Regions from separate parts of the Parageobacillus sp. VR-IP genome, predicted to be linked through region 2. Evidence: riboswitches for the same ligand, from Rfam matches in the RefSeq annotation. Region 2 holds a riboswitch; each other region holds the start of a gene.

Region 1 (7,220 bases), on a different contig from region 2:
GGCATGTCGTTGTAAATGGAAAATCCTTTCGTATATGTCAGCTGCACACCGTTAATCGCGTACATCGTTGCCAGTGTAGCCAATAAATCCGGCAATTTTAATTTCACAATTAATAACGAGTTTAACAAGCCGACGGCAATTCCCAGTAAAAGCGGAACAAGCAAAGTAACGAGAATTTCCTGGCGGTATAATACGAGCGCCGCGGCGCTGGCGATGGTTGCCAGGCTGACGGTCGAGCCGACGGATAAATCAAATCCATCGACAATAAGGGAAAACGTAATGCCAATCGCAACGAGCGTGACGATGGAAATCGAGCGCAAAATATCGCTGAAATTTTCGTACGTAAAAAAGCGGTCTTGCGTGATGCCAAAATAGGCGATGACAACGAGAATGGCAAGCAATGTGCCATGTTTATATAAAAATTCAAGAAGAGATGGCGCTTGCTTTTTCTTGGCGACCGAAACGGCTGGCTGTGCCATCCATCTCACCTCCGCTGCAGTAATAAATGAGTTGTTCATAGGTGATGTCATGGGCGGGCACGCGTTTGATCAGCTTGCCGTCCACCATGATGTAAATCGTATCGGCAATATCAAGCAGTTCTTGAAATTCGCTTGTTAAATACAAAATCGCTTTCCCTTCGTCGGCAAGGGAACGGATGATTGAAAATACTTCTTGCTTGGCGTTGATGTCAATTCCTTTTGTCGGTTCGTCAAAAATGAATATGCGCGCATCGGTTTTTAACCATTTCCCGATCACGACTTTTTGCTGGTTGCCGCCGCTTAATTGCCGCACGCTCGTCGACAGGAAAGGAGGGTGAATTTGCAAGGAATCGACAAGCTGTTTGGCAACGGATGTTTCTTTTTTTTGCCGCACCCACAGCCATTTCGTTAATGAAGATAGTAGCCGGACAGTAAGATTGGTGCGAACTGGTTCCTGAAGAAAAAGTCCTTGTTTTCTCCGTTCTTCCGGAATTAAACAAATGCCGGCCGCAATCGCCTCTTTTGGGGAAGCAAATGCATAACGTTTTCCGTCGATCCACCATTCGCCGGTTGTTTTGCTGCTGGCAATTAAACTTTCCGCCAGCTCCGTTTTTCCCGCTCCGACAAGTCCGGCGATGCCAACAATTTCCCCTTTATGAACGTAAAGGTCGACCGTTGTATTTGTTTTAGCGATATGAAGCTGTTTCACTTCAAAAAGACGATCATCCCCGTATGTGCGGGTTTCCCTTTGCGCCGTTGTGTAAGAGCGTCCTACCATATAGCGGATCATTTCTTCTAGAGAAAGAGGGGCAACATCGCCATGGTGGACGACGTTCCCATCGCGCAAAATCGTGACGCGGTCGCAAATTTCTTTAATTTCCTTTAATTTGTGGGAAATATAGATAAAGGAAACGCCTTGCGCTTTAAGTTCATTGATAATCGTAAACAGCCGCTTTGTTTCCGTCTCGCTCAGCGCGGCGGTCGGCTCATCCAAAATGATGTAGCGTGCTGAAGAAGACAGGACTTTTGCCAGAACAATCAGCTGTTTTTCATGCAGGGAACATTCGCGAATGAGTTTGGCCGGCGAAATCGACAGGCCGACTCGGCGCAACAGCTCTGAAGCCCGTTCTTTTTGTTGTTTCCATGAAAGCAGTGGCTTTTGTTTTGTCTTTGCGATCTCATCGGCGGCAATATTTTCATAGACAGTCAAGGCGGGAAAGAGAGCCGTATCGACTTCCTGAACCACTAAACCAATGCCCGCCTTTTTGGCATCAGCAGGCGAGGAAAACTGATGCTCTTTCCCATCAATGGTAATCGTACCTTGATCAGGGGAAAGATCGCCTGCCAGAATTTTCATTAATGTGCTTTTGCCGGCGCCATTCATCCCTAAAAGGGCGTGAACTTCCCCAGGTCGAACATGGAGGCTCACGCCGTTTAAAACGTTGATAGTTCCAAACGATTTATAAATATGATTCATATAAAGACCGCTCATTTGTTCTTCACCTGTGCTTCCAGCGTTTTCATCCAAGGGGAAACCGCCACATTCGACTGTCCCCATCCGGCGATGTATTGGTGAAGGTCTTTCATCGATACTTGTTGGTTAGGCAAATCGGATCGTTTGACTAAATGTGGTTCTAGCGAATAAATGTTTGGCGTTCTTTCCCCGGCGATTTTTTGATAAGCAAAGCGGACTTGGGCGCGGCCGACTTCCGCCGGGTCTGTTGCGGTCGTAGCGACCCACGGGCTGTTTGGCTTTTGCATTATTTGCAAATCTTCATCGCTTAAATCGATGCCATATACTTTAATTTCATTGCGTCCTGCTTGTTCGATCGCTCGCGTTGCGCCTTTGGCAAATTCGTCCCAAGTCGCAAACACCGCATCAATATCGCCTTTATTCGGATATTTTTTCAAAATCGCTTCCATTTGCGTTTGCGTGTCCAAGGCGGTATTGGCGCTGGCTGTACCGAATTTCGCCACTTCTTTGATGTTCGGATAGCGTTTTTTAAACGCATCGTAAATCACATGGCGCCGCTCCATCGGTGTAAATCCGCCGACCCAAATCGTGACGATGTTTCCTTCGCCGTTTAAGTCTTCAGCCAACGTTTTTAACGTCTTCCAGGCGAGGCTGTAGTCGTCTTGGTCAATGACCGTTACGCCTGGGATGTTTAAATCGTTGTCAAACGCGACGACAGGAATGCCTTTCGCGACCGCCTTTTTCACCGGTCCTTCGAGCGCATCCGCCCGGCCATGGTCTAATAGAATCGCATCAACGTTTTGCGTAATCGCTGTTTCGACATAAGAAGCCATTTTCGTTAAATCGTTGTCCGCATTGTAAATTTGCACTTCGCCGCCAAATTTTTGCACTTGTTCTTTTACGCCGGCGATATATTGCGAAGAAAAGGTGCCAATCGACATTTGCATAATGGCGGCGATTTTAATCGGTTTCTTTAATTTATCAGGGATTTCTGCTTGTTCGGTTGCCGCCGTCGTTTCGGCTGCTTTCTCAGCCGTGCCGTTTTCTTGTTTGGCCGGTTTCGGACTGACGGCATCTTGTTCGTTCATGCAGCCGCTAAGGATGACGATAACGGAAAAAAGAAGTGCCAATAAATAGTTAAGTCTAAATCGCTTCATGCTGTTCCTCCTTTGCAAATAGTGCTGGAAGTTCCGTTTCATAATTGCCGCGAATGATGCCATGTTCGGTAATGATAGCCGTAATGAGATGGTGCGGCGTAACGTCAAAGGCCGGATTATAGACGTTTACTCCTTCCGGGGCGATCGGCGTTCCGGCGATATGTGTCACTTCCTCTGGTTTGCGTTCCTCGATTGGAATTTCTTCTCCTGTTTTTGTCGCTAAATCGATCGTTGACAGCGGCGCGGCTACATAAAACGGAATGCCGAATGCTTTAGCCAGCAAGGCAAGGCCAAACGTACCAATTTTATTGGCTGTATCGCCGTTGGCGGCAATGCGGTCAGCGCCGACGATGACGGCGGTAATGTTTTTCGCCTTGATCGTTTGTGCCGCCATATTATCGGTAATAAGCGTTACATCTACGCCAGCCTGCATTAATTCCCACGTCGTCAATCTTGCCCCTTGCAGGACAGGGCGTGTTTCCGACGCGTACACGTGCAGATTCATTCCTTTTTCTTTCGCCAAATAAAACGGGGCAAGCGCCGTGCCGTAACGGGCGGTGGCGATCGATCCGGCGTTGCAAATCGTTAAAATGCGGTCGCCGTTTTGAAACAAGGAAAGCGCATGTTCCCCGATTCGCCGGCAAACGTCCTCATCTTCAATTTGAATGCGAATCGCTTCATGGACGAGCGTTGTTTTTGCTTCATTGACAGAGGAAGCATGGGCGATGCTGGCAACAAGGCGGTCCAGCGCCCAAAACAGATTGACTGCTGTTGGCCGGGCGCTTGCTAAGTAGTCACGGTCTTTTTGCAGCTGTTTTTTAAAATGTTCCAGTGATTCTGTTTCATATTGCCGGGCGGCAAGCGCGAGGCCGTAAGCGGCAGCAATGCCGATTGCCGGGGCGCCGCGCACTTTCAGCGACGCAATCGCCTCCCAAACGTCCCTAATATTTTCCAATTGCAAATATTCCGTCACTAACGGCAGCTTTTGTTGATTTAAAATCGTAATATGCGTGTCGTTCCACTCTACAGAGCGTGGGATTGCAAATGGTTCTGTCATATGGTTCTTCCTTTCATTGTGTTAATTCGTTGGTGCTAGCGCTGTTTGTGCGAAAAGAGAACGAATTTCTTTGATGCTAGATAATGTTTCACGTCGCAAGATAAGGTTTCTGCCAAGGCGAAGCGCGTGGCGTTTTGCTTGCAAACGTTCCTCTTTATTTTCGATGCCGTCCAGGTCGGCGACATGTGCCAAGCCAATTGTGCGGCGGATCACTTCGCAGCCGGCAAAGCCGATCGCATCGACAAAGGTATGATGCAGCACCTCTTCTAATAACCCTTTCGTTTTCGCATACGGTTCGACATTGTGCGTATGCCAAAGTTCAGAAAAGACGGTTGTAAATACTTTCCATGTGTTGTCGATATGGGCAAATAACGGCTCTTGCTGCGATTCAGGGCGGGACAACGCATTTAACAGCAAGTTTGCGAAAAACTGGCCGATGTCAAATCCAAATGGGCCGTAAAACGCAAACTCTGGATCAATGATTTTCGTTTCTTTGTCGCTGGCGAAAATGCTGCCTGTGTGCAAGTCACCGTGAATGAGCGCATCCCCTTCGGTTAAAAACTTGCGCTTTAATTTGGCAACCTCTAAGTGAAGTTTGTCATCGTTCCAAAGCGATTCGACATCATCGCGCAGTTCTTCTTCAAAGTTGTTCGTTTCATGATTAAAAAACGGATCAGTAAATACAAGATCTTCCGTGATTTTGCACAGTTCCGGATTGACAAAGCTTTGCGCCAGCTGTTTTTTTTCTTGCTGATTCATGCCGAAATCCGACGTGTAAAATAACGTTTTTGCGATAAATTCGCCGATATGCTGGGATAGAAGCGGATATGTTTTCCCTTCAATCAAGCCTTTGCGGGCAATTTGCAAACGCGACAAGTCTTCCATCACGGTAATAGCTAAAGATTCATCGGAATAGTAAACTTTTGGTACATATTGCGGCGCATAGCCGGCAAATGTGCGTAGTGCATTGCTTTCGATTACCGCGCGTTTTAAGGTGAGCGGCCAGCTTTCTCCAACTACTTTTGCATATGGAAGGGCTTGTTTGATGATAATCCCTTTTTTCGCTTCTTTATCGACGATGCGGAAAACGAGATTAAGGTTGCCGTCCCCGATTTCCCTGCAGACAAGCGGCGCTCCTTCGCGGAAGAGGCCGAGGCGCACGGCTAAAGAAACGGCTCCTTGTTCTGTTAATGGTTCATAAACGGATGAATGTGAGATCGACATTGGAATAAAATCCCCCTTCAGCAAATAAATTAAAAAGCCTCTTTCTGCATAGATAGAAAGAGGCTTGAAGATTCCAAGTCTTCGCACCTCTTATCTTCCAGAAAGAACAAGTCTTTCTGTTGGACTTAGCACCGTGCCCTGCGGAAGATGAAACTTCCGGCGCCGAAAAAACGTGCGCCCTATCTCACGATAGTATTACGGTCGGTTGCTGGGCTTCATTGGGCCAATTCCCTCAGCCAACTCTTGATAAGAGTATTTTCAGTATATTCATTTTTCGAATTTTTGCTCATGTTAGAAAATATTTGTGCGTTTGATTCGAATCATACACGCTAACGAATTCATTTGTCAATACTTTTTTAAAAAATTTTTTTCTGCTGTCTGATAATATTCGGGACGGCGATCGGCAAAAATCGGGATGCGCGCCCGCACTTCCTGCACTTTTTGCAAATCGATTTGCGCGGTGAGTGCGCAAGGCTCCTCGCCCGCCTCGGCAATGATTTCTCCCCATGGATCGATGATCATGGAATGGCCGGCAAACACGTTGTTCGGGTCGCTGCCGGCGCGGTTGCAAGCGACGACGTAGCATTGGTTTTCAATGGCGCGCGCCACGAGCAGCGTGCGCCAATGGGAAAGGCGAGGAAGCGGCCACTGGGCAACGACAAACAACACTTCCGCCCCTTGGACCGCATGGACGCGGATCCATTCCGGAAAACGAATGTCATAGCAAATGACACCGGCGCATAAGGTGTTTTCGAGCGTAAATAAGCCGGTATCCTCCCCAGGCTGGAGGTAAAGATGCTCATCCATCAACTGAAAGAGGTGCAGTTTGCTGTATTCGCCAACGACCGTGCCGTTTCGGTCGACGATATACATCGTGTTTGTCACGCCTTTTGCCGTTTTTTTGGCGACTGAACCGGCGACAAGATGGACGCGGTACGATTTTGCCAGTTTTGTCATGAACGTTTTCGCGCGTTCGCCGTTTTCATCGGCGATTTCATCGAGGCGGGTTAAGTCATAACCGGTCGTCCATAGTTCAGGAAGAACGATGACATCCGGACGTTCTTTTGCAATTTTTTCTATTTCTCTTTCTACAACCTGTTCGTTTTCGTGCGGGTTGCCAAAGGCAATATCCAGCTGCAGGCAGGCAATTTTTAATGTCATTCGTATTCACCTCAAAAAATTTTACTTTACATTTTGATTTTTACGATATATGATGTTGCACTAGAATTTCAAGAAATTTTTGAGAAGGTGTTAAGCATGACAAAACAATTTCCGTTATCCGACCTGTTAGAAGGGCTTCCAAAGCAGTTTTTCGCCTCATTAGTCGCGAAAGTAGCCAAAAAAATCGCGGAAGGATACGATGTCATCAATTTAGGGCAAGGAAATCCGGATCAGCCGACACCGCCGCATATCGTCGAAGCGATGCAAAAGGCGGTGGCAAACCCGAAATATCACAAATATTCGCCGTTTCAAGGGTATTCTTTTTTGAAACAGGCAGTTGCCGAGTTTTACAAACGGGAATACGGCGTGACCGTTGACCCCAAAAAAGAAGTCGCCGTTTTGTTCGGCGGTAAAGCGGGGCTTGTCGAGATTCCGCAATGCCTCGTGAATCCTGGTGATATCGTGCTCGTTCCTGACCCGGGGTATCCTGACTATTGGTCGGGGATTGCGCTGGCGCGTGCAAAAATGGTGATGATGCCATTGCGTGCCGAACACGAATTTTTGCCTGATTATAGTGACATTCCTCGCCATATTGCAGAAAAAGCCAAACTTATGTTTTTAAATTACCCAAATAATCCAACCGGAGCGACTGCTTCGCAGGAATTTTT
Region 2 (7,220 bases):
TGATAATCGGACGATTGTCACGTATGAGCTTGTCGCCTTGCATTCAACGAATTAAAAAAGGAGGGAATTGCTCCCTCCTTTTCGATTATACAAGCGGACCTCCAAGCGCTTCAATTTCCGGTGCAATATGCTTGAATTTTTGGAAGTTTGCGCGGAATTTTGCGGCCAGCTCTTTTGCTTTTTGTTCATATGCATTTTTATCCGCCCATGTATTTTGCGGCTGCAGCACTTCATCTGGCACTCCTGGAATATGAAGCGGAATGGCCAAGCCGAAAATAGGGTCTTTCACCGTTTCGACATTGTCCAGTTCTCCTTCGACCGCTGCTTGCACCATTGCTCGCGTGTAAGCCAGCTTCATGCGGCTGCCGACTCCGTACTCCCCGCCGGTCCAACCAGTGTTGACGAGGAATACCCGCACGTTATGTTCAACGATTTTTTTGCCGAGCATTTCCGCATAGCGCACGGCCGGGAGCGGCAAAAATGGAGCGCCGAAGCAAGTAGAGAACGTAGCTTGCGGAGAAGTGATTCCCCGTTCAGTGCCGGCGAGCTTGCTCGTATAGCCGCTTAAGAAATGGTACATTGCTTGCTCGCGCGTCAGTTTGCTAATTGGCGGCAATACGCCAAACGCGTCTGCGGTTAAGAAAATAATCGTTGATGGGTGGCCGGCGACGCTTGGATCCACGATATTGGCAATGGCCTGAATCGGATAAGCAGCTCGCGTATTTTCCGTTAATGTCGCATCATCGTAATCTGGCATTCTTGTCTGTTCGTCAACCACCACGTTTTCAAGCACTGCTCCGAACCCAATGGCGTCAAAAATTTGCGGTTCTTTTTCGCGGGATAGGTTGATGCATTTCGCATAGCATCCGCCTTCGATATTAAAGATGCCGCGGTTTGACCAGCCGTGTTCGTCATCACCGATTAAGCGGCGGTTTGGATCAGCGGAAAGCGTCGTTTTTCCTGTTCCCGACAGCCCGAAAAATAATGCAACATCTCCTTCTTTGCCAACGTTGGCCGAGCAATGCATAGAAAGAATCCCTTGTTCCGGAAGCAAATAGTTCATCACCGAAAAAATCGATTTTTTCATTTCGCCAGCGTATTCTGTGCCGCCAATTAATACGATGCGGCGTTCAAAAGAAATGATAATAAACGCTTCTGATCTTGTTCCGTCCACCGCAGGATCTGCTTTGAAATTTGGAGCAGAGATCACCGTAAATTGCGCTTCGTGTGTTTGTAATTCCTCTGCACTTGGGCGAATAAATAATTGATGGGCAAATAAATTGTGCCAAGCAAATTCGTTGATAACTTGAATCGGCAAACGATATTTAGAATCAGCGCCGGCAAATCCTTTAAAGACAAAAATCTCATCTTGTTTCATTAAATAATCAAGCACTTTATTATATAAGTTTTCAAACACTTCTTCCGAAATTGGCTGGTTGACGGTTCCCCAATCGATTTTTTCTTTCGTTGCGGCTTCTTCGACAATGTATTTATCTTTCGGCGAGCGTCCTGTATACTTTCCTGTTGTTACCGCTACCGCCCCAGTAGCTGTTAACTGGCCTTCCTTTCGCTGCAACACTTTTTCCACCAGCTGGGCTACCGATAAATTATGAAATACGTTTGGTTGTTGCAATAATAATGAAAGCTTATTGGTCATTTTTGCGATCCCCATGTTCAAAACCTGCCTTTTTTTATTTAAATAATCTCTTCAAATAGTATAACACATTTTTGTTATTAGTCCATACTATTTATGACGATTTATTTTATTTATTTTTCCTTTTTTTTTCAAAAAAAATTCGCCATATTTTGTTGACTTTTCCCGTTTCATTACGATAAGATAAGTCATTGAACGGATACTCTTATCCCGAGTCGGTGGAGGGACAGGCCCAATGAAGCCCAGCAACCGTCACAACTGGAAACATGTGAAATGGTGCTAACCTGTGGCAAGGCGATGTCCTTGAACGATAAGAGTGAAAGGAGCAATACGATTGCAATGACCTTTCCTCACCGTTACAGGAAAGGTTTTTTTATATGAGAAAATGAAATAAGGGAAATGAGTACCGTATCGCCCGCCGTTTGCGGCATCATCATTTTTTGATGTTTGATTAAGGAAAGAGGAGGAAAATGCCGAATGTCAAAAAAAAGACGTTTATTTACTTCAGAGTCTGTAACAGAAGGTCATCCGGATAAAATTTGCGACCAAATTTCCGATGCGATTTTAGATGCGATTTTAGAAAAAGATCCGAATGCTCGTGTCGCCTGCGAAACGAGCGTGACAACAGGGCTTGTGCTCGTAAGCGGAGAAATTACGACATCGACATATGTGGATATTCCAAGAATCGTTCGCGATACGGTTCGCGAAATCGGCTATACGCGCGCCAAATTCGGTTTTGACGCGGATACATGCGCCGTGTTGACATCGATTGACGAGCAGTCGCCGGATATCGCGATGGGGGTCGATCGAGCGTTAGAAGCTCGTGAAGGTCAGATGACTGACGAGGAAATCGAAGCAATCGGTGCCGGAGACCAAGGACTGATGTTTGGATTTGCCTGCAATGAAACGAAAGAATTAATGCCGCTTCCGATTTCTTTGGCGCATCGTTTAGCCCGTCGTTTGGCTGAAGTACGGAAAAAGGATATTTTGCCATATTTACGTCCAGATGGCAAAACACAAGTAACGGTAGAATATGACGAAAACGGCAAACCAGTACGCGTGGATACGATTGTCGTATCCGCACAGCATCATCCGGAAATTACGCAAGAGCAAATTGAACGCGACATTAAAGAACATGTCATTAAGCCGGTTGTGCCAAACGAGCTCATCGATGAAAACACAAAATACTTTATTAACCCGACAGGACGATTTGTCATCGGCGGACCTCAAGGGGATGCAGGTTTAACAGGACGGAAAATTATTGTAGACACGTACGGCGGCTATGCCCGTCACGGCGGCGGTGCGTTCTCTGGAAAAGATCCGACAAAAGTAGACCGTTCTGCGGCATATGCGGCCCGTTATGTGGCGAAAAATATCGTGGCGGCAGGACTTGCCGATAAGTGCGAAGTGCAGCTAGCCTATGCGATCGGGGTAGCAAGACCGGTTTCGATTTTCATTGACACATTTGGCACAGGAAAAGTATCGGAAGACATTTTAATTGAAGTCGTGCGCAACAACTTTGATCTGCGCCCGGCAGGCATTATTAAAATGTTAGATTTGCGTCGTCCGATTTACAAGCAAACAGCTGCTTACGGCCATTTTGGACGCACGGATATCGACCTGCCGTGGGAGCGCACGGATAAAGCAGAAACATTGAAAAAGCAAGCTTTTTCCTTGTCGAAGCAACAATAAATTAATGAATATGGAAAGGAGAGTTACAGCAACTGTAGCTCTCTTTTTTTTTGTTCAAAAAAGCAGATTAAGTTATTTCAGTGGTTTTGCAATCGATATGTTAACGGTGTATTTAAAAAAGGAAATTTTATAGTTTTATTGCTTCAAATCTATGATATAATCAGCATGCTGAATGAATATAAAGAAATGGGTGAAATACACATGTGCGGGTTTATTGGATGTGTTTATGATCATCCAAAAGTGCTAGACGAGCAATGGAAGAAAACGTTTGAAGAAATGAATAATATGATCACGCACCGTGGTCCAGACGACGAGGGGTATTTTTTCGATGACTATGTCCATTTTGGCTTTCGTCGGTTGAGCATTATCGACTTAGAAGGGGGTCATCAACCGTTATCGTACGCAAACGAGCGATATTGGATTATTTTTAATGGAGAAATTTATAACTATATTGAGCTACGCGAAGAGTTGTATGCGAAGGGATACGAATTTGCCACACATTCTGATACGGAAGTGATTATTGCGCTATATAGCCATGAAAGAGAAAAAGCGGTAGAGAAGCTTCGTGGCATGTTTGCATTTGTCATTTGGGATAAAGAAGAAAAAACGATTTTTGCCGCACGTGATCCATTTGGCATTAAACCATTTTTCTATCTTGAAGAAGAAGGGCGGACGTTTTTTGCATCGGAAAAGAAAAGCATCTTGCATGCGACGGAAAACAATGTTCTCGATTATGACGCGCTTCAGCATTACCTAACATATCAATACGTGCCTGAGCCAATGACAATGTCTGTTGGCATTAATAAATTAGAGCCGGGTCATTACATCAAAAAGAAAATCGGTGAACCATTAACGGTACACCGTTATTGGAAAGCGCGGTTTCAGCCAGTATGGAAATCAGAAGATGAATTCGTCAAAGAGATTCGCGATGTTTTGTTTGATTCCGTGCGGGTACATATGCGCAGCGATGTGCCGGTTGGCTCTTTTTTATCCGGCGGAATCGATTCTTCGCTCATTGCTTCGATTGCCAAACAATTTCATCCAAACTTTAAAACTTTTTCGGTCGGCTTTGAAAGAGAAGGATTTAGCGAAATTGGGGTAGCGAAAGAAACGGCTGAGAAATTAGGGGTGGAAAACATCAGCTACGTTATTTCGCCAGAAGAATACATGGAAGAACTGCCGAAAATCATTTGGCATCTGGATGATCCGCTTGCCGATCCAGCGGCTGTTCCGCTTTATTTCGTCGCCCGCGAAGCAAGAAAGCATGTAACGGTTGTTCTTTCTGGAGAAGGAGCGGATGAGCTGTTTGGAGGGTATAACATTTATCGTGAACCACAGTCATTAAAAATGTTTGAGTGGATGCCTGGCGCGGCAAAATCGGCATTGCGCATCATCGCCCGCATTCTTCCAGAAGGGGTAAAAGGGAAAAGCTTCATCGAGCGCGGGTTAACGCCGATGGAAGAACGCTATATAGGAAACGCAAAAATGTATAGCGAAGAAGAAAAAGAGAACTTGCTAAAAGCATACAAGCGCGGACTGGAATATACAATCATTACCCGTCCATTTTATGAGGAAACCACTCATTATCCTCCTGTCAACCGTATGCAATATATTGATATTCATACATGGTTGCGCGGGGATATTTTGCTAAAGGCCGATAAAATGACAATGGCACATTCGTTGGAATTGCGCGTTCCGTTTTTAGATAAAGCCGTCTTTGAAGTGGCAGCAAAAATTCCACCAGAAATGAAAACGGCTAATAATACAACGAAATACATTTTACGCAAAGCGGCAGAAGGCATTGTTCCCGATCATGTTCTTCAGCGCAAGAAGCTTGGTTTTCCAGTACCAATTCGCCATTGGCTGAAAAATGAAATGTACGATTGGGCGAAAACCGTTATCAAAGAAAGTGAAACGGATCACTTGTTCCATAAAGATGTGCTATATCGCCTGTTAGAGGAGCACTGCGCCAATAAAGCGGATCATAGCCGGAAAATCTGGACTGTGCTAGTCTTTATGATTTGGCACCAAGTATATATCGAAAAAAAATATGATTTTTCCAACCTATATAAAAAAGCATATAAAGAAGACAAGCACCTCCTATTAAGCTAATCAGGTTGATAGGTGATGGCTTGTCTTCCCATTTGCACCCAAGCAGCCAAAAAATCGGTCTTGGGTGCTTTTTTATTTTTTTCGCCTGTAAGTGGATCGTTGAAATAAATAAAATCTTGGCCATATCCTGTAATTACAACGGAGTGCTCGTAATACGTAATTTTAATTGGTCCGCTCGGCGTTTCCCATTCGCGAAAAGCGGATTCCGGCAGTTCTTTATACGTGCTGTTGGTAATGATCCAAATCGGTACTCCTTTCGAAAGATATTGCTGCAACACGGAAAAGTCGCTTCCTGTTAAGTCAATGATTCTATCGGGTAGATACGTTTCAGCAAGTTGCTTAATTGGCTTATGATACACACCTAAGCCTGGTGTGGTGAGTGAGTACATATCGCCAACAAAGCCATTGTTTGGATTGCCAAAATACACTTTGCCATTTTTTCGCTGAAACGGAGTGGGGTCTTTTCTTATTTGTTTAGCAAGCGTCAGTTTATCGGCTTGTACACCGACGTCCTCAAGAAGCATTGCCAAGCTCGTTACTTCGCAACCGCGCGGCAATTCGGGAAGTTGGCGAATGACTGGCACATCAAGCAGCACAGAAGGTTTGATTTTCTTTTCAGCAGAAGGAGAAATAACATTCTCTATCAGTGCTTCTTCCCTTGCTAAATAAGATTGTTTTAAATGTGCGATCGCTGCTCTCATTTCTTGATTGCGCAACAGTGCTGCAAGAAGACAAAACATAAAAAGAGAAACAAGTGCCGATTTCGATAATGCTTTTGTTGGGAAAAATATAATAAACAATGCGATAGCAATGATGAAAAGAAGTAAGACGGTAGACATAACGTTACTCCTTCATTAATCGGAACTACAATGAATAAGGAACGATTATCCTTGTTTTAGCCGCAAAGCCTTATAGTATTGTCCCTTTTCTACATACTCGCGGCGGATTCGCTGCATTTCACGGACATCTTCATCGGTCAGTTCGCGAATGACTTTAGCGGGGCGGCCAAATGCAAGGGTATGTGGCGGGATCTTTTTTCCTGGCGGAACAAGGCTGCCGGCGCCGATAAACGCCCCTTCGCCAATTTCCGCTCCATCAAGGATAATCGAGCCCATGCCGATTAGCGCGTTTTTACGGACGATGGCGCTATGTAAAATGACTTGATGTCCGACGGTGACATCATCTTCAATGATAAGCGGATTATTTGGACTTTGATGCAAAATTGAGTTATCTTGAATATTGACGCGATTACCGATGATCGTAGGGGCGACATCGCCACGAATGACGGTATTGAACCAAATGCTTGTTTCTTCCCCGATCATAACGTCACCGGTGATGGTGACATAATCGGCAATAAAGGCGGATTCAGCGATTTTTGGAATTTTTCCTTTATACGGGTAAATCATGAGCTTCTTTCCTTTCCTTTCCTAAAATGGTTCGGTATTATTATTGTACAAGTATTGGCACGATTCGTAAATGGAGGAGATTTGGCCATGTGGAAATGGGAGGCAAATGATGGAAAAGGAACGGTGGTCATTGTCCACGGAGCGGTTGAACATCACGGACGGTATCAATGGCTGATCGAGCAGTTGATCCAAAGCGGCTATCATGTCGTCGCCGGAGACTTGCCGGGCCAGGGAAGGACAACGCGGCGAAAACGTGGACATATTCAATCGTTTGACGAATATATTAATGAAGTGGCAGAGTGGGTTGAAGAAGCACAACAATTTCATGTGCCAATATTTTTGCTTGGACACAGCAT
Region 3 (7,220 bases), on a different contig from region 2:
GTTGTAATCATAACGGTATTGTCGTAGCGGTAATATCCGAAGCGAATGGCAAGGTCGCCGATGCCGCCGCCACCGACAATGCCAGCCATGGCTGAATATCCCACTAAACTAATCGTTGTAATGGTAATTCCATGCATAATGCCAGGGCGTGCCTCAGGCAGCAGCACATCTTTGATAATCATCCACGGTGTCGCCCCGACGGCAACCGCCGCTTCAATCACCCCTTTTTCGATTTCCCGCAACGATGTTTCTACAATTCTTGCAAAAAACGGAACGGCAGCGACCGACAAGGATACGGACGCGGCGGTAGGTCCGATCGTTGTTCCGGTAATCAGTTTCGTAAGCGGCAGCAGCCCGACGAGCAAGATGACAAACGGTATCGAGCGAATCATATTGACGATAAAGCCAAGGACGGATTTGACCACTGTGTTCTCCAAAAACAGACCGCGGTCGGTGACGAATAGGAGAATTCCCAGCGGCAAACCGGCAAGGACTGCGACGAAAAGGGAAATCGCCACCATATAAATCGTCTCTAAAAACGCTTTGTTCAGTTCGGGAATTAAGTCGATCAGCGCATCAAGCAGCATGTGCAATCACTTCCAATCCGTTCGTTCTTTGCGAAATGTAGTGAATGGCCCGCTTGATTTCTTCCGGTTCGCCGGTCAGCTCCATGACAAAAATTCCGAGCGGCATCTCTTGGATATACTCGATTTTTCCATGCAAAATATTGCCTTTTACTTTAAAGGATTGCAGCATATCAGAAACAATCGCTTCCTCGGCGGTCTTCCCTTTGAATTGGATCTTGACAATCGTTCCTGTCCGCTTCTGCAGCAGATGATCAGGGAGTTCAAACCGCAATACACTGTTGATAAAGGACTTCGTTAGTTCTTCTTTCGGATTTGTAAAAATGTCGTATACGGTTCCTAATTCGATGATTTTCCCGTTTTGCATGACGGCGACGCGGTCGCATATATCCTTGACCACTTCCATTTCATGCGTAATCAGCACAATCGTAATGCCAAGTTCACGGTTGATTTTTTTCAACAGCGCCAAAATCGATTTCGTTGTACTTGGGTCGAGTGCCGATGTTGCTTCGTCGCACAAGAGGACGGTCGGGTCGTTGGCAAGCGCCCGCGCGATGCCAACCCGCTGCTTTTGCCCGCCGCTTAGCTGGGAAGGATACGCGTCCCGTTTATCGGAAAGCCCGACCATTTCAAGCAATTCATTGACTCTTTTTTCAATTTCTTCTTTTGGCTTTTGTGCCGCTTTTAAGGCAAAGGCGACATTGTCAAACACTGTTTTGGAGCTGACAAGATAAAAGTGCTGAAAAATCATGCCGATTTTTAAACGGGCTTGCCGCAGCTGTTTGTTGTTCAATGTCGTTAAATCGACACCATCGATGATGACTTGGCCAGATGTTGGGCGTTCCAAAAGATTTAAGCAGCGCAGCAACGAGCTTTTGCCGGCGCCGCTATAGCCGATAATTCCAAAGATCTCCCCGTCTTGAATGGTTAAGGATACGTTGTCGACGCCGACAACTTGCTTTTTTTCGTGGAATAGATTTTTGTTACATTTTTTATTTCGATCATCACTTCTTCCCTCCCGATCTATTTGCGGAGTTTTAGTAATTCTGAAAAAATATTGTATATTAAGAAGTGTTGCTTCTTTGTTTTTCCTGGAGCTGAAAAAACAAAAACGCCCCTTTCATTCAGAAAGAGGCATCGGTATGTAAATTACCCGACTTATCTTTCAGAATGAAAGTCATTCTGCAGGAATTGGCACCGTTCCCTAAAAGGGAGGTTGCCGGACGTCATTGGGCCTGTTCCCTCGGTCACTCTTGATAAGCGGTTTGTTGTATGCAATTTTTACATTCATCATAATTCCAAGAAAGCCGGTTGTCAATATTGGTTTTGGCGATGAGGGGATAAGACAACGCTTACATCATTGTTATACCGCAAAAAAATTTTTTCGCAGGTGTTTTCCTCTTTCATGGAGAACAAATTAATGAAACGAGACAAAATACATATTTAATAGATGAGGTGAGCAGAATGCATATCGTTACAGCCGCAGAAATGTATGAAATCGACCGCGATACAATTGAACAAATCGGCATTAGCGCCGATTCCTTAATGGAAAACGCTGGGCAGTCGCTGTTTCATGTGCTGCGCGAACGCATTCCTCGTTCGGCCCAGGTAGCGGTGCTAGCGGGAACAGGGAATAACGGTGGTGACGGATTTGTCGTCGCAAGAATGTTGAAAAGCTACGGATATGATGCTGATTTATGGCTTATTCCGCCGAAAGAAAAGATAAAAGGGGCGGCGAAAACGGCGCTTGAGGTGTATGAGCGTTCCGGATATGACTGGAAACCATATGCGGGAAATGAACAAGCGTTTGCCACGCACATTTTACAATACGATGTCATTATTGACGCCTTGCTTGGCATTGGCATCAAAGGGGAGGTGCGTCCGCCGTATAAAGAGATCATTGGGCTTGTCAACCGCTCCCGCGCTATTGTCTATGCGATCGATATCCCAAGCGGAACCCAAGCGGATGGGGGAGAGGCAGAAACCGCGATTCGTGCCGATGTGACCATCACCATTCAATGTCCGAAACTTGGGGCGTACACGTTCCCGACGGCCGATTATTACGGGGAGCTTCTTGTTGTTGACATTGGCATTCCGCCGCTTGCCGTCAAGCGGAATGCCGCGCCCCGCTTTGTATGGAAAGAGGACGATGTTGTGCGGACGCTGCCAAAACGAAAACGATCGTCTCATAAAGGAACACATGGAAAATTGTTGGTTGTTGGCGGTTCTCGCGCGATGACAGGAGCGATTACGTTAACAGCCAAAGCGGCGCTGCGAAGCGGAGCGGGATTATTGACGATGGCGGTGCCGGATGACGTTTATTCCGTTGTCGCCAACCGTGTTCCGGAAGCGATGTACTATCCTTGCTCGGCGCGGGACGGGGCGTTTTCCGGCGCCATGGATGTATCGGCGCTTGATATCGATGCGATCGCCATCGGTCCGGGGCTTGGCCGTACGGATGGTGTCCGCGAACTTGTTTCCAACATCGTGCAGCAGCCAGTGCCGCTTGTTATTGACGCGGATGCGCTGTTTTTCTGGAACGAGTACGCCGCGCTGATCCATGAACGAAAAGCAGCAACGGTGGTCACCCCGCATCCCGGAGAAATGGCGCGCATGCTCAATCTATCGATCCGTGACATCGAAGGTGATCGGTTTGGCACATCGAAGCGTCTAGCGATGGAGTACGGTATCTACGTCGTGCTGAAAGGACCTTATACGATTGTGACAACACCAGACGGTTCGCAATACGTTAACACGACCGGAAATCCAGCCTTGGCGAAAGGCGGAAGCGGCGATGTGCTGACGGGTATGGTTTCCGCGTTTCTTATGCAGCATTATTCTGTACAAGAAGCCATTAGCAATGCTGTCTGGGCTCATGGAAAAACCGCCGATATGCTTGTAGAACGCGGCCATTCGCAATGGGACGTGCTCGCTGGCGATTTGATCGAAGCAATTCCGGCGGTGCTTTCGTATGTGCAGGAAAAACAAAGGGGGGATATGGGGTGAAAAATGGGAGATGGTGGTGGGACATGGTAATGATGGGAATCGGTGCTTTTTTGCTTTGGGGGGAGTGTTGACCTTGGCGAAGCATACGCCAATCATTGGCTTCGCGAAAGCGGGGGACATGCAGATGCGGATACTTATCATATTATCTTATCTGAAGAGATTCGTATGTATCGCTCGGCAGGGACAATTTTATTCGCCATTGGGATATGGTTTCTGCGTAAAGAAGCGATGCGCTTCTATACTCTAGCGCATCGCTTTTCTTTTTATCGTAGGGAGTAGCTCAAATCTCCCATACCCGTTTTAGTTCGCGAATTCCGGCGCGGATGCCCTCCTCGCTCATCCCTCCAAAGCCTAGCAAAATATAAGAAGGCGGCGTTCCAACGTTTCCAAACCAATATTTCGCTGCCGAATAGACGAAAATGCCCGCTTTTTCTGCTTTTTGCACTAGTTCGTTGGCGTTTTTGTCTTTTATTTTTACAAGAAGATGGAGTCCCGCTTTGTCACCGATGATCGTTGCTTGATCACCGAAGTATTCGCGGATCGCTTCGATGAGCGCTTGCCGTTTTTTTGCGTAGATGGTGCGCATGCGGCGGATATGGCGTTCAAAATGGCCTTCACGCATAAATCGGGCGAGCGCTTTTTGAATGACAATAGGGACGGTTTGATGATAGTTGGCACAGCGTTCATGAAACCGCGCCAGCAAACGTTGCGGCAACACCACAAAGCTTGTGCGGATGGCAGGAGTAAATACTTTCGAAAACGTGCCGACGTAAATGACGCGATCTTCCGTATCGAGCGCTTTTAACGCAGGGACTGGTTTGCTCCCGTAGCGGAATTCGCTATCGTAATCGTCTTCAATTATCAATCCGTTAGACTGTTGCGTCCATTTCAGCAGCTTTTGCCGCTTGCCGATCGGCAGCACCATCCCAAGCGGCAATTGGTGGGAGGGGGTGACATAGACAAGTTTGGCATTTGTTGCTTGCAGCTGGTCGATGTTCAGCCCATCTTCTTCTAATTCAATTGGGAGAATAGAAAAATGGTGATTTTGAAACACGGTGCGAATGACATCATAACAAGGATTTTCTAAAGCGACCGCATCGTGACGAAAATCGAACAGCTGGCATAAGACGCCAATCAGTTGTGGCGTGCCAGAGCCAATAACGATTTGCTCAGCCGAACAGCGAATACCACGTGCGTAGTACAAATAGTGTTGAATTTCCTTGCGCAAGCCGATATCTCCTTGACGATCGCCATACCATAGTAATTCACTTTGCTCCGAATCCATCGCTGCAAGAAGACATTTCCGCCATGTTTTCATTGGAAAATGGGCAAGGTCAATATGACCGTAGCGAAAGTTATAGCGAATTTGCTTGCTTTTCGGAGCCTTCACGAGTACATCTGGTTGGAAAACAAATGATTGGAGAGGCTCTTCCAGTTCTTTGACAATAAACCCTACGCGCGGTTTGCTTTCGATATATCCTTCGGCAAGAAGCTGCTGGTATGCGGCTTCGACGGTATTTTTGCTGATGGCTAAATGTTGGGAAAGCGCGCGAATCGATGGAAGTTTGCTTCCTTTTTGGAGATGACCGTTTGCAATTTCCTCTTTTATATACGTATACACCTGCATGTAAAGCGGTGTACGGTTTGTTGGATCGAGAATGGGCTGCAATTCCACTACATTTTCCTCCTCTGACCCTTCTTTTTTCTTGCATTCTGTCCCTGTTCATCAGGTCAGTTTTTCTCTATGATTCAATTATATCACCATGAAGGAGGAGAAATGGATGAGAAGAGACATGTTGGAGTGCCAAGACGAGCAAAAAATCAACCGGTTTTTACAGGAAGCGTTGACCGGCTTTTTAGGTCTGGCAGATGGTGGTGAGCCGTATGTCGTGCCGCTGAATTTCGTATGGTGGAACGGTTGTGTATATGTCCATGGAGCAGAAGAAGGGAGAAAAATCGATATCATCCAGCGCAATCCGCGCGTTTGCTTTACCGTTAGTGAACATATAGGGACAATGGTGCATCCAGTGCCAGCCAAAACAAGCACCGCTTATATGAGCGTTATGTTGTTTGGCAAAGCCGAGATTGTTTCCGATTTAGACGAAGCGACCGATGCACTTAGGCAGCTGCTTGGCAAATATGTGCCCGGCTATTTTCACCGTCCATTGTCACAGCAACATGTGGCGTCATACCGTTCATCCATGGGCAGCGTCGCCGTTGTCATCAAAATCATTCCTGACCTTATTACAGCGAAAGAAAAACCGTTAGAGGAAGATCGCCGGTTTTATAAAGGAAGAACCGTACGGGATGATATCGGCAGGATTTTTTGATGAAATGATAGATAGAAAATTTTGTTTATTTTTATTATAATGAATATACGATTCATTTTATGGAATATATGTTTCATTATATGGAACAAAGGGAGAGCAAGATGAATAAAACAGTCGTTAAAACGATGGAAATATTAAAACTGTTCATTGACCATGAGCGGCTTACGCTGCAGGAAATGGTCGAATTATTGCAAATGCCAAAAACGTCAGTCTATAGGATGGCGCAATCGTTAGTAGAACTCGGTTTTTTACACAAAACTAATGATTATTATCAGCTCGGTTTAGCATTTTTGTCGTTTGGCATGCTTGTTGCGGAGCGGCTAGATCTCCGGCAAATCGCGCTTCCGATTATGCAGCAGCTGAAAGAAGACACGAAGGAAGCAGTCAATTTAGTCATTCGTGACGGCGATGAAGCAATTTATATTGAGAAAGTCGATACATCGGAACCGGTGCGCGTGTATACGAAAGTGGGACGGCGTGCTCCGTTATACGCCGGGGCGTGTCCTCGCATCTTGCTTACGTTTATGGAACGAGATGAACAACAGCGCTACATCGACCGTGTTCAGTTGGTGAAGATTGCAAAAAATACGATTGTCCAGCGGGACACATTGCGGGATAGGCTTGAACAAGACCGAAAGCGGCAATATACGGTCAGTTATTCGGAATTAGAAGATTATTCAGCCGCGATTGCGGTGCCGATTTTTAATCATGAAGGAAAAGTGGTGGCAGGATTAAGTGTCGCTGGCCCGGAACATCGGTTTTCACCGGAAGCGATCGAACGAATGGTTCCAATGCTAAAGCAGGCTGCCCAGCAAATTTCCACCCAGCTCGGTTTTTCAAGGAAGGGATGACAATGGATTATACAATGTTTCCGTTAAGTGAATATGCGGTGACGATTCGTTTTTCCACGAAAGTAGATGAAGCAGTGAATGACTACGTTCATCGTGTCGCCGTTTTTTTAGAACAACAGAAAAAGGATGGGATTTTTGATATTGTCCCAACATTTTCCTCGGTGACGGTGTATTACGATCCGCCTGTCGTTGGAAACTACGAGGAAATGTGCGAGTGGCTTCGAACAGAGCTCGAGCGTGTCGAACAGGTGGAAGCGCCGCCATCACGAATCGTTGTCATTCCCGTTTGTTACGGTGGAGAGTTTGGTCCTGATTTAGAAGAAGTAGCTCGTTTTCACGGGATGACGGAAGAAGAAGTCATTGCCATTCATGCGCAAGGTCGCTATCGCGTTTATATGATTGGCTTTTCTCCCGGTTTTGCCTATTTAGGCGGACTGTCGCCTAAAATT

The links. Region 2 has a riboswitch for S-adenosylmethionine ahead of metK (methionine adenosyltransferase). Riboswitches for the same ligand answer to the same signal wherever they lie in the genome.
Region 1: it holds a riboswitch for S-adenosylmethionine, as region 2 does, so the genes downstream of both, mtnK (S-methyl-5-thioribose kinase) here and metK (methionine adenosyltransferase) in region 2, are expected to answer to the same signal.
Region 3: it holds a riboswitch for S-adenosylmethionine, as region 2 does, so the genes downstream of both, HT574_RS05315 (methionine ABC transporter ATP-binding protein) here and metK (methionine adenosyltransferase) in region 2, are expected to answer to the same signal.

Annotation. Positions count from the first base shown of each region.
Region 1 is NZ_JABVYQ010000001.1:334,877-342,096, forward strand. It holds gene HT574_RS01825 (ABC transporter permease) at 1-479, opposite strand, end outside; gene HT574_RS01830 (sugar ABC transporter ATP-binding protein) at 424-1,971, opposite strand; gene HT574_RS01835 (sugar ABC transporter substrate-binding protein) at 1,968-3,110, opposite strand; gene mtnA (S-methyl-5-thioribose-1-phosphate isomerase) at 3,097-4,167, opposite strand; gene mtnK (S-methyl-5-thioribose kinase) at 4,189-5,391, opposite strand; SAM riboswitch class I at 5,479-5,644, opposite strand; gene HT574_RS01850 (carbon-nitrogen family hydrolase) at 5,737-6,552, opposite strand; gene HT574_RS01855 (pyridoxal phosphate-dependent aminotransferase) at 6,649-7,220, shown strand, end outside.
Region 2 is NZ_JABVYQ010000004.1:35,551-42,770, forward strand. It holds gene HT574_RS10830 (DUF2584 domain-containing protein) at 1-55, shown strand, start outside; gene pckA (phosphoenolpyruvate carboxykinase (ATP)) at 86-1,672, opposite strand; SAM riboswitch class I at 1,857-1,971, shown strand; gene metK (methionine adenosyltransferase) at 2,132-3,346, shown strand; gene asnB (asparagine synthase (glutamine-hydrolyzing)) at 3,548-5,458, shown strand; gene HT574_RS10850 (C39 family peptidase) at 5,455-6,297, opposite strand; gene HT574_RS10855 (gamma carbonic anhydrase) at 6,343-6,864, opposite strand; gene HT574_RS10860 (alpha/beta hydrolase) at 6,952-7,220, shown strand, end outside.
Region 3 is NZ_JABVYQ010000001.1:1,023,251-1,030,470, forward strand. It holds gene HT574_RS05310 (methionine ABC transporter permease) at 1-587, opposite strand, end outside; partial or broken gene HT574_RS05315 (methionine ABC transporter ATP-binding protein) at 577-1,589, opposite strand; SAM riboswitch class I at 1,740-1,847, opposite strand; gene HT574_RS05320 (NAD(P)H-hydrate dehydratase) at 2,049-3,590, shown strand; gene HT574_RS05325 (hypothetical protein) at 3,633-3,869, shown strand; gene pdxR (MocR-like pyridoxine biosynthesis transcription factor PdxR) at 3,871-5,265, opposite strand; gene HT574_RS05335 (pyridoxamine 5'-phosphate oxidase family protein) at 5,372-5,920, shown strand; gene HT574_RS05340 (IclR family transcriptional regulator) at 6,022-6,771, shown strand; gene pxpB (5-oxoprolinase subunit PxpB) at 6,774-7,220, shown strand, end outside.